One region of the Pseudoalteromonas luteoviolacea genome, then DNA from elsewhere that is predicted to be linked to it. Evidence: predicted binding sites of a transcription regulator. Region 1 holds the regulator's gene; each other region holds the start of a gene.

Evidence for each region. The regulator MetJ, encoded in region 1, represses methionine synthesis genes. The targets are predictions, from matches to a motif close to TAGACGTCTAGACGTCTA.
Region 2: the regulator MetJ is predicted to act here: its motif matches at 2,626-2,643, upstream of S4054249_RS02305 (methylenetetrahydrofolate reductase).
Region 3: the regulator MetJ is predicted to act here: its motif matches at 1,523-1,540, upstream of S4054249_RS16400 (homoserine O-succinyltransferase).

Annotation. Positions count from the first base shown of each region.
Region 1 covers NZ_CP015411.1:312,487-316,778, reverse strand. The annotation lists gene metL (bifunctional aspartate kinase/homoserine dehydrogenase II) at 1-88, opposite strand, end outside; gene metB (cystathionine gamma-synthase) at 93-1,316, opposite strand; gene metJ (met regulon transcriptional regulator MetJ) at 1,646-1,966, shown strand; gene S4054249_RS01325 (malic enzyme-like NAD(P)-binding protein) at 2,024-3,265, opposite strand; gene rpmE (50S ribosomal protein L31) at 3,891-4,106, opposite strand.
Region 2 covers NZ_CP015411.1:549,984-554,275, reverse strand. The annotation lists gene S4054249_RS02310 (M16 family metallopeptidase) at 1-2,399, opposite strand, end outside; gene S4054249_RS02305 (methylenetetrahydrofolate reductase) at 2,685-3,641, shown strand; gene S4054249_RS02300 (zinc-dependent metalloprotease) at 3,710-4,292, opposite strand, start outside.
Region 3 covers NZ_CP015411.1:3,865,051-3,869,342, reverse strand. The annotation lists gene S4054249_RS16410 (DMT family transporter) at 17-904, opposite strand; gene S4054249_RS16405 (hypothetical protein) at 1,099-1,332, shown strand; gene S4054249_RS16400 (homoserine O-succinyltransferase) at 1,619-2,566, shown strand; gene S4054249_RS16395 (homocysteine S-methyltransferase family protein) at 2,625-3,647, shown strand; gene metH (methionine synthase) at 3,659-4,292, shown strand, end outside.

The sequences.
Region 1 (4,292 bases):
ATTGGCCCAAAATAATGTTCGCAACCGCTTGATAACGAGCCGCTGAGCTCAGGCTTGAGCCACCAAATTTATGTACTACTTTTGTCATGTTCTTACCATAAAACCGTGTGTGCTGGTGATAATTTAAAATCTTTGGCACTGTCTGAGCTGCCAGATCCAGGGCTATTTACTTTTCGAAAAGCCAACTCTAAATCAGCAAGCAAGTCTTCTACATCTTCGATACCCACCGAAATGCGGATCAACGTATCTCCTACGCCAGCTTCAAGGCGTGCTTTAGGCTCCATACCTGCATGAGTCATTGTTGCTGGGTGACAGATCAAGCTCTCGACCCCACCTAAAGATTCTGCGAGAGAAAACTGAGATAGAGAGGTTAAAAATGTCGCAGAATCTTTGAGAGTCCCTTTAATATCAAAACTCACCATGCCACCAAAACCATGTTGCTGCTTTTTCGCAAGCTCATGTTGAGGATGGGATGCAAGTCCTGGGTAATATACTTGTTCAACGTAAGGTGAGGCTTCTAAATACTGTGCAATCGCTAACGCATTTTGTTCATGTTGTTTTAAGCGTACTTTTAACGTTCTCAAGCCTCGTAGAGTTAAGTAACTATCAAAAGGGGAACCTGTGATGCCAATATTATTCGCCCACCAAGCAAGCTCATCTCCAAGCTCCTGAGTGCGCGCGATCACAGCTCCGCCAACAACATCTGAGTGACCGTTGATAAATTTAGTGGTTGAATGCACAACGATGTCTACCCCAAATGCAATTGGATTTTGTAATGCAGGAGATAAAAATGTATTGTCTGCCGCAACCAAAGCACCACAGCCATGCGCAGCTTGAACCACGGCTTCAATATCTGTTAAGCGTAAAATTGGATTACTAGGTGTTTCTATCCATACAATCTTAGGCGCAATCTCTGCGATCTGCTTAATACTCTCTGGCTGTGTTAAATCAAGCACTTTGACTTTCAGCAAGCCGCGCTTTTCCAAAGAGGTAAACAAGCGATAACTACCGCCATAGCAGTCATGTGGAATGACCAAGGTATCATCGTGATTTAATAACTGTGTAACTAGGTGAACCGCAGCCATGCCCGTTGCTGTAATTATGCCTTTTTCCCCACCCTCAAGCTGAGTGAGTGTATCGGCCAATATATCTCGGTTTGGGTTACCACTACGGCCATAATCATAATCTCGCTTCTTATCAAAATCAGCAAAAGAATAGGTCGTTGAAAGATAAAGAGGAGGCACAACTGCACCATGATGCTTATCTGCATCAATGCCATTTCTTACGGCAATCGTTGACTTTTTACTTTGGCTCATAGCTCACCTAGATACTTGGATGTTTAGACGTCTAAAAGGTTAGATGAACAATTGAAAGATGTCAAAACATTTATACTTCTATATGGCCAAATAACTAGTATTTGACTATCTTATTCAAACCGATAAAATTTCGCCACGAAAGCGATAAAGGATGCCAATAAGACTGAATCTTTGACCAAATATGGCAAAAGACCGAGTATTCTGCCAATTTCCTGTACAATCTGCGTCTATTTATAGGGTGCAAGGTACAAACCGTCTGCAGCACACTCAGCACGCAAAAATACAGTCTTATTTGCATTCAAGGTAAACACTGAGGCAAGTACACAATTATGGCTAAATGGAACGGTGAATATGTTCACCCTTATGCAGAACACGGTAAAAAATCAGAACAAGTGAAAAAAATCACGGTTTCAATTCCTCTGAACGTATTAAAAGTACTCACAGATGAAAGGACTCGTAGACAGGTCAATAACCTGCGCCATGCGACAAACAGCGAACTATTGTGTGAAGCTTTTTTACATGCCTTCACTGGACAACCGTTGCCCAACGATGAAGACTTGAGAAAAGATAACCCAGAAAAGATCCCGGCAGAAGTACGCGATATAATGGAAAAGATGGGATTAGATATCCCAGAAATAAACGAAGACTAACGCATCGTTCAAGCCAAAAAAAGCCTCACTATTGTGAGGCTTTTTAGTTTTAAAAGCTTACGCCATGTAATTCTCTGGCATATCAATTTGCGCAACGCCCGAGTCAATTGCTGCTTGTGCAACCGCTTTCGCGATGCGTGGCAATAGACGAGGGTCCATCGGTTTTGGAATAATATACTCAGAGCCAAACTCTAGACTTTCGACTTCAGCAGCAACCAGTACTTCTTGAGGCACAGGCTCTTTCGCAATGCTACGGATAGCTTCTACAGCGGCAATTTTCATTTCATCATTAATGGCTGTGGCGCGAACATCAAGTGCGCCACGGAAAATAAACGGGAAACACAGCACATTATTAACCTGATTAGGATAATCAGAACGACCCGTTGCCATGATTAAGTCATCACGAGCACCATGCGCGACTTCAGGACTGATCTCAGGATCTGGGTTCGAGCATGCGAACACCACAGGCTTATCAGCCATCAATTTAAGATCTTCAGGTGATAGTAAATCTGGACCAGATACACCAACAAACACATCAGCTTCTGCGATCACGTCTTGCAGCGTACGCTTGTCCGTATTGTTCGCAAATAATGTTTTGTATTCATTCAAATCATCACGACGCGTATGGATCACACCTTTACGATCTAGCATATAAATGTGCTCACGCTGAGCGCCGCACTTAATTAGCAGCTCCATACATGCAATCGCAGCAGCACCGGCACCCAAACAAACAATAATTGCTTCTTTGATGTCTTTACCTTGGATCTCCAACGCGTTCAACATACCAGCCGCTGTTACAATCGCTGTACCATGTTGGTCATCATGGAAAACAGGCACATCACAGCGCTCAATCAAGGCTTTTTCAATCTCAAAACACTCTGGTGCTTTAATATCTTCCAAGTTGATGCCACCAAACGTGTCTGCGATATTTGCAACCGTATTGATGAAGTCTTCAGTTGTATTGTGCTTTACTTCAATATCGATAGAGTCTAAACCCGCAAAGCGCTTAAATAAAAGGGCTTTACCTTCCATAACTGGTTTAGAAGCCAATGGGCCTAAGTTACCCAGACCTAAAATAGCAGTACCATTACTGATAACAGCTACCATATTACCTTTACCTGTATAACGATAGGCGTTGGTAGGATCTGCGGCAATTTCACGTACAGGTTCTGCAACACCTGGACTATATGCTAATGCAAGATCTTTAACTGATTCAGCTGGCTTTGTCAGCTCGATACTGATTTTACCTGGGACGGGGTGAGCGTGGTAATGTAATGCTTTTTCACGTAAATCTGACATGACGCGATTTTTTCCTACGAGAAGTTAAAAGTGAGAGTGAGATAAAAATTCGCTAACTGCTTTCAACAATACCTTTTTTGAAAATTAATTCAAGCACTATCAGGTCTATCCTGTTAGCCGATATTTTTTGTAATTTAGCGACTTTTAAGCCACTTTTCATCAATATTTACTGCTATAAATTAACGCTTATACAAATTACCTTTGGCCATTACAGGTTAATTTATATGCAAAAAGTCCATTTTTGATACACAACAATCATCTTTAAATAAATAAACCACTTTTACTGTAAGATAAAAGCATTTAGTGACATTTAAATGAATTTATAAAAACTTAATGACAAAGTTTTATAGCATAACTATTCAAAACAAAGATAAATTTAAACACTCAACTCATGCTAAACCATTCACAATGCGATGGGCCACACTCAATGGATTATTATCAATGCAGGCTGCATCGCTAACTATGCTATAAAACAAATATGGCAACTTTTTAATACAATACCAAATTGCAAATGATTTTTATTGGTGGGAGATTAGACTTGCGATATGAAATATGTGGTGAAAAACATCCTTACGGGCACAAAAAAAGCACCCATAGGTGCTTTCTATTATCAACTAAGTCGAAATTAACGCTTAGCAGATAATGCGCCAAAGCGCTTGTTGAAGCGATCAACACGACCACCAGTATCAAGAATCTTCTGCTTACCAGTGTAGAATGGGTGACACTCAGAACATACGTCTAGGTGAATGTCTTTACAAAGTGTTGAACGCGTCTCAAATTTGTTACCACAAGAACAAGTTGCTGAGATCGTCTCGTACTTAGGATGAATACCGTCTTTCATAGGAAACCTCTAGTTAAGGCCGTATCGCTCTCCAAACCCGAAGTTTGGCACCATACGTCGTTATACAAATAAATTGGACGCGTATTTTAGGTCTTTCATGCTCAAACTACAAGCAATAAATTAGTAATCCATTAGATTTTTATTATTCCTGTTTACTGCTGGCAATTTACACTCACAAGCACGGGG
Region 2 (4,292 bases), 240 kb from region 1:
AACCAAACTTGGAAGATCTGCTCAGAGCGACCTAAGTTCGCATCAGGCATAGTTTGGTACATACCGCGTGGGAAGTATTCTATGTAAGCATAATCGCCATAGTTCATACCGCGAGTTTGACGAATTCGGTCAAATAGGAAAGCGCCTGAATTACGGTGCTCACCAAAGTATGAACGCACTAACCAAAGCGCTGTCCAATCTTTGCTACTGCGTACCGTATCAATGGGGAAACCAAATGACACCGCCGTTGATTTAGCGCTTTTCTCGACTACGGTCGCATGAACCCCTTCTAGTGCAGGCGCATCAGCAACATTTAAACGCTTTTCTTCACCCTTTGGTAAACGCGTTAAGTCTTGTATCAATTTCGCCTTCAAATCATCATTTAGCGCACCTGTTAAACCTAGATTTAACTTCGCTTGAGTGAACTGGCTGTGATAGAAATCCTTCACATCTTGCAATGTGAGCGCTTCTAAATCTGTCAAATCACCTAGATTGAGGCTTTCATAGGCATGGCCTTGATATAGCTTGTGATAAAGCACCTCTTTACCCAGCTCTTCATCATTGGACGACTTTAAGTCTGAATTAATGTTATCAATCAGCTCTTTTTTCAAGCGACTAAAGTCATCTTCTCTAAAACCAGGATTAAGAAGTTGCTCTCCAACTAATGCATACCACTGCTGTGCATTGTCTTTATGCACACGACCACGCAGTGCAATCATCTCTTTGTCTACTTGGTGAGCAAAGCTACCCGCTAGCGGGTACATGGCTTTTTGGATTTCTTTATATGACTTGGTGGCACTGCCCCCTTTAGCAAGCATTGCGGCGGTCAAAGCAGCAACCCCTTTTTTCCCCACCGGATCAGCAGCCGCACCCGTGTAAAATAACCAGTTCACATCAACTAGCGGTGAATTAGACGTTTTATCTAGTACGGTAAAGTGTTGCTCTGTCGGCTGGTTTAGCTTAGCTGTTAGTGCGTTAAGATCCACTTCTTTATCAAAACCAGTGATCTCAGCTTTTGCTGACATCGTTACGGTATTTCGTCCAGAGTCAACGAAGTACTTATTAGCAACTCGGCGGATATCCTCAGGAGTCACAGTGTCTGCCGTTGCATACATTTGATTGATGACCTCAGGGTCACGCTCAAAATGTACATAGCTTGCCAACATCGATGCGATTGCCTTTGACGAATCTAGCTCATTGGCAAAGCTATAACGCTTATTTGATTTCAGTGCCGCTAGCTTACCTTCATCCACCAATTCAGCACGCGCTGTCGCGTAAGTACGGTTAACCGCATCTCGAACAGTAACTAAGTCTTGTTCGTTTTCTACTTTAACGAACACATGTAAAAGACCTGGATCTTTTGTTTCCGCATTGTATGTGATCAACTGTGTCGCAATTTGCTTATCAACCACCAGCTCTTGGTATAGCTTTGAATTTTTCGAGAAATAAAGCTCTGAAATCAAATCTACTGCTGCACGATCTTTTTTCGTCGGCTCCCATGCTGGCCCTTTGTATGACACTAACAACCAATGGCCCGGTTGACCTTCATTGACGACATGCTGGTATCTTGCTGCTTGCTGTTTTGGTTCAGCAGGGATCTCTGCCTGATATTCACCACGTTTCCACTCACCCCAGTGTTTTTTTACCATATCCACTGTCGCTTTAGGCTCTACGTCACCCACAATGATAATGGTTGCATATTCAGGTTTGTAAAAGCGCTCGAAGAATAAATCCGCATAAGCCATTTGATCCGGCATCGCCTCAATGTCTTCAAAAAAGCCCATCGTAGTGTGCTTATAGGTGTGCTCATCAAAGGCATTCTCACGTACAGCCCCAAGCAACTTCCGTAAAGGATTGGCATTGTTTTTAAGGTATTCACCTTTTACCGTCAGCGCTTCTGTGCGAAATTGCTCTTCACTGAAGTGCAGGTTTTGGAAAATATCAGATTGGATTTCAAGGACTTTATCTAAGTGCTCTTTTGAAAAGCTCAGATAATAATTGGTGTAATCATTCGTCGTATAGGCGCGATTATCCACCCCTGAATTTTTAATAATATCTTTGTAAATCACTTCCGGATATTTTTTTGAACCTTTAAACATCATGTGCTCAAAAAAATGTGCAAAGCCAGTTTTGCCGTCTTCTATTTCATTACGCGACCCCACTGAAACCGGGATCTGTAAAGACACCACATCAGGGTAGTCTGTTTTAACCACCATGACACGTAAGCCGTTATCAAGCTCTTCGAGTACGTAATCATGCGCAAATACTTTGTTAGCAACGGTGTCGACATCAGCCACAGCACTGTTCGGTTGGCCATGGGTGTTATTCATATTATTTGCAGCACACCCCGTGAGTGCCAAGGTGACGGCAAGGCTGGTTGCCAGAAGCTTAAATTTCATATGCATCCCTAATGTTTATCGTTTTTTGTCTCTGTATGCCTGTGCACAACACAGGTTTATCTCCTGATTATGCCTTAAAGTCAGTAGAAATCTTGTATATATCGACAAATAACGTAAAAACCTCCCCATAAGCTAACGAAACATTGTGCACCATAATTTGCTTAAATTTCAGTCCTTATGAAAAAAAGTCATATTTAATGAAGTAAATTCAATAAAAAAATCTATCTAGACGTCTAAATGGCTGCTATATTTACTCCATAATGATGAATGAGCGGGAATGAGGACATGGCTTTAACGCTACAAGAGAAAATATTAGACCCTAACCAAGGGGTATATTTGATTGGTACAACTCCACCAAAGCTGGGGACAGACAGTGAGCAGCTGCAAACAATTGCAACTAAACTTTTAGATCGATTGCATGAGATTGAGTATGATGGCGTAGTTATTTACGACATTCAGGATGAAAGTAGCCGTACACAAGTACCTAGGCCTTTTCCTTTTAAACAAACTGTCGATCCTTGTGAGTACAGTAAGTTGGTTCGCGACTTGTCTAAGCTTGACGTGATCACCTATAAAAGCGTCGCACAGCGTGACAGAGAAGAGTTCACACAATGGCTATCTAAGACCAAACAAGACTTTGGTTTGAACAATCTCGTATTAGTTGGTAGCCCCTCTTCCAGCGGCGACATCAAATTAGGTCTGCCTGAGGCTTATCAGACTCTAAATGAGCATTCACAAGACTTTTTCTTGGGCGGTGTTACGATTGCAGAACGACATGCGAATAAACGTAATGAACATGAAAGGCTCATCGATAAAACCACCAAGGGCTGTGAGTATTTTATCTCTCAAGCAGTCTATGATGCACAAGCGACCATTGATTTATTAACCAGTTATGCACGCACTTGTCGTCAACAAGGCATCGAGCCAAAACGAATTATTTTGACTTTCACTCCCTGTGGTGGACAAAAAACGTTAGAGTTCATGGAGTGGCTAGGTATTTCAGTGCCAGAAGCAACAAGGTGGCGCATGCTAGATGCTAACAACACACTTAATGAATCAATCAAGATTTGCCGTGAGAATTTAGATCTCATTTTACGCAGTTGTGCGCATTTAGACATTCCTCTGGGGCTAAACATCGAAAGTTTAACCAACCGTAAAGAAGAAATTGATGCTTCTATTAATTTATATCGCCTGCTCAAAGCGACCATGGAATTAAAGTTAGCTGAAAAGCAAATCGCGTAATCTTTACAAAACACCATTCATCAATTGAAAAGCCCCGATGTGGGGCTTTTTTACTATTTAAATTAGCATTAAATGGGTGATCCTGGCGGCATAGCGAGCGGCGCATAATTTGCGGGCCACTTCCCTTCTTTCAAGAAGTATTGAATATGCTCACCTAGATAAACCGCAAATGTATCAGCTTTACTTGGACTCGAAAATAGCGACTGCTCATTTGAATCTTGAGCGATTTGTCGCAAATAATAACGCAGCTGCGCTTGCACCTCAGGCGCAACCTTATCACTCGCGCTCAAATCTGCCATTCTGTATGCCGTCAAATACTGTACACGCTGATTTAGCTTTTTAGCCATGGTTGATTTTGGGTTAACCTCAAAGACATGCGCATGAACTTGAGACAGTACTTCATCACTCCCCAAATTGGCGTTGTTACGAGCATACTGTTGTGCAACACGGTTTAAACGCTCAGCATTGAGCAGTAGCTTTAAGGTATGTTGCGTCGCCATTTCAGGTAATGCCATAGCATCTAACGTCAAACCAGTTCGACCATGTACACTTTCGCGATTTCTCGACTCACCATAGGCCTTGGGCGGGATCACTGCCAATATAGGCTCTGGAATCGTCAAAGACTCAGGGGACAAGGTTTCAAGTAACGAC
Region 3 (4,292 bases), 1.4 Mb from region 1:
CCTCTTTCCTAAATCTTTATCCCCTCAAAAGTAAAATAATACCGCTCAATGCGGTTATCCCACCAAATATCATCCCCCGTGTTACATGCTCTTTTCGGATCAAACTCATGGTCATTACCATTAAAGGCGCTGCTGAAAAAATGGTTTGTGCAATCGCCGGATCTGTATTGTTGACTGAGATAAGTTGCAGCCATAGTCCGATAAAGGTGCCAAAAAACACAGCAGCAAATAACCAGGTTTTGCCATCAATCCCTTTAAGTGTAATGGATCGAGTCAGTGATGCTTGTTTGAGTAGGGCAACTATCATGGCGACGACTAAGGTACCTGAAGCAAGCCGTATCATTGCAGCCCAAAGGCTACTGATACTGTCATCATTGAGTGCTCCTTTTGAAAGTACCATGCCGGCCGCTTGGCAAGTGGCAGCTACAAGTGCAAATAACACCCCTTTTCGATAGATATCTTTATCTAGTTTTGGCAGTTTTTGGCTTGGTTTTACCGCGATAATGACGCCGATAGTGGTAATAATAATACCTAACCAGGCCGTTGCAGAGATATAAACACTTAGCAAAACGATGTTGAGTAGTCCTGCAATGGCTGGTGCGAGTGATTCAATCACCAGTGTGCGGGCAGGGCCAATATTGCGCAGTGCTGCAAAATAAGCGCTGTCACCAATGGCAATGCCAACAATACCACTGGCAATCAACCACCCCCAACTCGTATGGCTAGATGGCAATTGCGTATCCCACGTGAAAAGGAGTACGGCTGCCATTAATGCAGTAGCGATAACACCCTTTGCGACATTTAATTCTAATGGATTTAGATGATGACTAAATCGTTTATAGAGCAGGGTCGAAAATGCCCATACTGCAGCTGCACAAAACGCAGCGATCTCTCCAATACCCACAAATTTACTTAGTTACTTGTTTGCTGATGTGGCGCTACTGTAATTATTTTGTATATATATGCAACATAATTGAGTTTAACCGTCTGCGAGTATCTTGTTCCCTTCTTTATATTTCCCACCTAAAAATAAACTTTCAGTTTTTATTGAAACTTTAGAACTTTATTTGCTACACTCATTTTCGTTGAAGTAGTCGTGTGCTTAAATCGGCCTATGGCCTTGTTCTGGAGAGTGATATGTTCCTAGATGCAATTCAAATTAATTTAATTATTTTGGGCTTTTGCATGTTTATCTCATGCTTAATTATGGCGATGACGGAGTCAAAGCAATTTGCTGGAGAGCAGCGTTTAAAAGTGGGCATCGAGTATGGTATTTTCGCTGCAACAGGACTGATAGCGAGTGTCGTTTTAGGGTATGGCTATTTCAGTTAATCATCTACTTGCATGACTGGGTGCTTATTGCTTGAGCACCCTTTATTCCTTTTTTGATTCCTTCCAACTAAGCTCAATGTAGCTTGTCCTTCCTTCCTTACTTAGCTTTTCATGATCCTGCTGATTATTTTTTAGTTTTTGCTTGGGCCTGTCGTGTGTGTCTCTTTACTTTTTAAGAGTGAATTTCATTTGGACGTCTGAACATCTAGAAGTTGATATTTTATGGCGTTCGTTCATAATGTCAGCCACTATAGTATTGTCAGTTTATCCAATTTGGGAGGATCTCATGCCGATCACTGTTAAAGACGAGTTACCTGCGATTGCGAGGCTGCGTCATGAAAATGTTTTTGTGATGCCAAAAAGCCGCGCCATGTCTCAAGAGATCCGCCCGATGCGTTTAGCTATATTGAACCTAATGCCAAATAAGGTAGAAACTGAGGTTCAATTTATTCGCTTGTTGGCCAATACCCCGCTACAAGTCCATGTGGATTTATTGCGCCTCGATACACACCGTAGCTCGGAAAACTCCGAGCAGCACCTAAATATGTTTTATCGTTATTTTTCTGAAGTAAAAGATGAAAACTACGATGCTTTGATTGTGACTGGTGCACCATTGGCACATTTGGAATACACCGATGTAATTTACTGGCAAGAACTACAAGCGTTTTTTGACTGGGCTGAAAACCATGTAACCTCAACGTTATTTTCTTGTTGGGCGGCTCATGCAGGCTTATTTCATCACCATGGATTAAAACGAGATCTTAAAGAACAAAAGCTGTGTGGTGTGTTTAAACATCAAGTATTTTTTGATCACGGCGCTTTGACTCGCGGGTTTGATGATGAATTTTTAGTACCGCATTCTCGCTATGGCCATATCGACATTGATAAGATTAATAATAATGATGACCTTGTTATATTGGCTGGTTCAGAGAAGGTGGGCGCTTACCTTCTTAAAAATAAAACGGGCAGTCAGGTGTATATTACTGGGCACCCTGAATATGATGCTGATACACTGCAAAAAGAATATTTGCGTGACTTACAAAATGGTCCGGATGCCCCTATGCCTGAAAACTATTTTCCAAATAATGATGCTGATGCCAAGCCATCAAAAACGTGGCAAAGTCACGCCTTTTTATTATTTTCAAATTGGTTAAACTATTATGTTTACCAGACAACTCCGTACGATATTAATCTCGTTAGCCAAGACGTAAGGACTAACAATTATGCCGAATAACAGTGTGCCATTTGAGCCTGTCGATGGCCAAGCCGTATCTGAAGCGCTGAAAAAAACCATGCAAGAGCGTATTGTCATTTTAGATGGTGCTATGGGTACCATGATCCAAAAACACAAGTTTGAGGAAGAGGATTACCGTGGTGAGCGCTTTAAAGATTGGCATGTGTTGATTAAAGGCAACAACGATTTATTAAGCCTCACGCAGCCAGATGTGATCAAACAAATTCACCGTGAATATTTAGAAGCCGGTGCTGATATCATTGAGACTAATACGTTTAACTCGACGACGATTTCTATGGAAGATTATGACATGGCGAGTTTAAGCCGTGAAATTAATTTCGAGTCAGCAAAATTAGCGCGTCAGGTATGCGATGAATTTACCGCCAAAGATCCAAGTAAACCACGCTATGTGGGCGGGGTACTTGGTCCGACATCAAAAACATGTTCTATTTCTCCTGATGTAAATGATCCGGGTTATCGTAATGTGACCTTTGATGCGCTGGTGGAAGCATATATTGAATCAACCCTTGCCTTAATCGAAGGCGGCGCGCACCTTATCTTGATTGAAACGATTTTTGATACGCTCAATGCTAAAGCGGCTGCCTATGGCGTAGAAGAGGCATTTGAGCAAGCGGGGATCCGCTTGCCTGTAATGATTTCAGGCACTATTACTGATGCGTCTGGTCGTACTTTGTCAGGTCAAACCACAGAAGCATTTTATAACTCTATTCGTCATATCAAACCGATTTCTATTGGTTTAAATTGCGCCTTGGGACCTGATTTACTGCGTCCTTATGTTGAAGAGCTATCACGCGTCTGTGAAACCTTTACATCCGTGCACCCTAATGCGGGCTTACCGAATGAATTTGGTGAATATGATTTAGAAGCCGATGATATGAGCAAAGAGATTGTTGATTGGGGTAAAGAAGGTTTTATTAATATAGTTGGCGGGTGCTGTGGTACGACGCCTGAGCATATTAAAGCTTTCGCTGATGGTTTGACTACGGTGTCACCGCGTGAGCTCCCTGAGCTTGAAGTACGCATGCGTTTATCAGGCCTTGAAGCCTGTAACCTGAATTAGGAAGTATCATTATGACGCAATCTACAGCTGTATTTACCAACGTTGGGGAAAGAACCAATGTCACCGGCTCTGCGCGATTCAAACGCCTCATTTTAGAAGAAGATTACGAAACAGCGTTGGAAGTTGCCAGAGAGCAGGTTGAAGGCGGTGCACAGGTGATTGATATCAACATGGATGAAGCCATGTTGGACTCAAAAATGGCGATGGTGAAGTTTTTAAACTTGATTGCCTCAGAGCCAGAGATCTCAAAAGTACCTATTATGGTTGACTCCTCTAAGTGGGATGTCATCGTCGCTGGCCTGAAATGTATTCAAGGTAAGGCCATTGTAAACTCTATCTCGTTGAAAGAGGGCAGAGAGCCTTTTGTACGACAGGCCAAAGTATTAAAGCGCTTTGGTGCAGCTGTTGTTGTCATGGCGTTTGACGAAGTCGGTCAGGCCGAAACGGCAGATCGTAAGTTTGAAATTTGTCAGCGCTCTTACAAAATCCTTGTGGACGAGCTTGGCTTCCCGCCAGAAGACATTATCTTTGATCCGAATATCTTTGCCGTTGCCACTGGTATTGAAGAGCATGATAACTATGCCGTTGAATTTATTGAAGGTACGCGCCGCATAAAGCAAAACCTGCCACACTGTAAGGTATCAG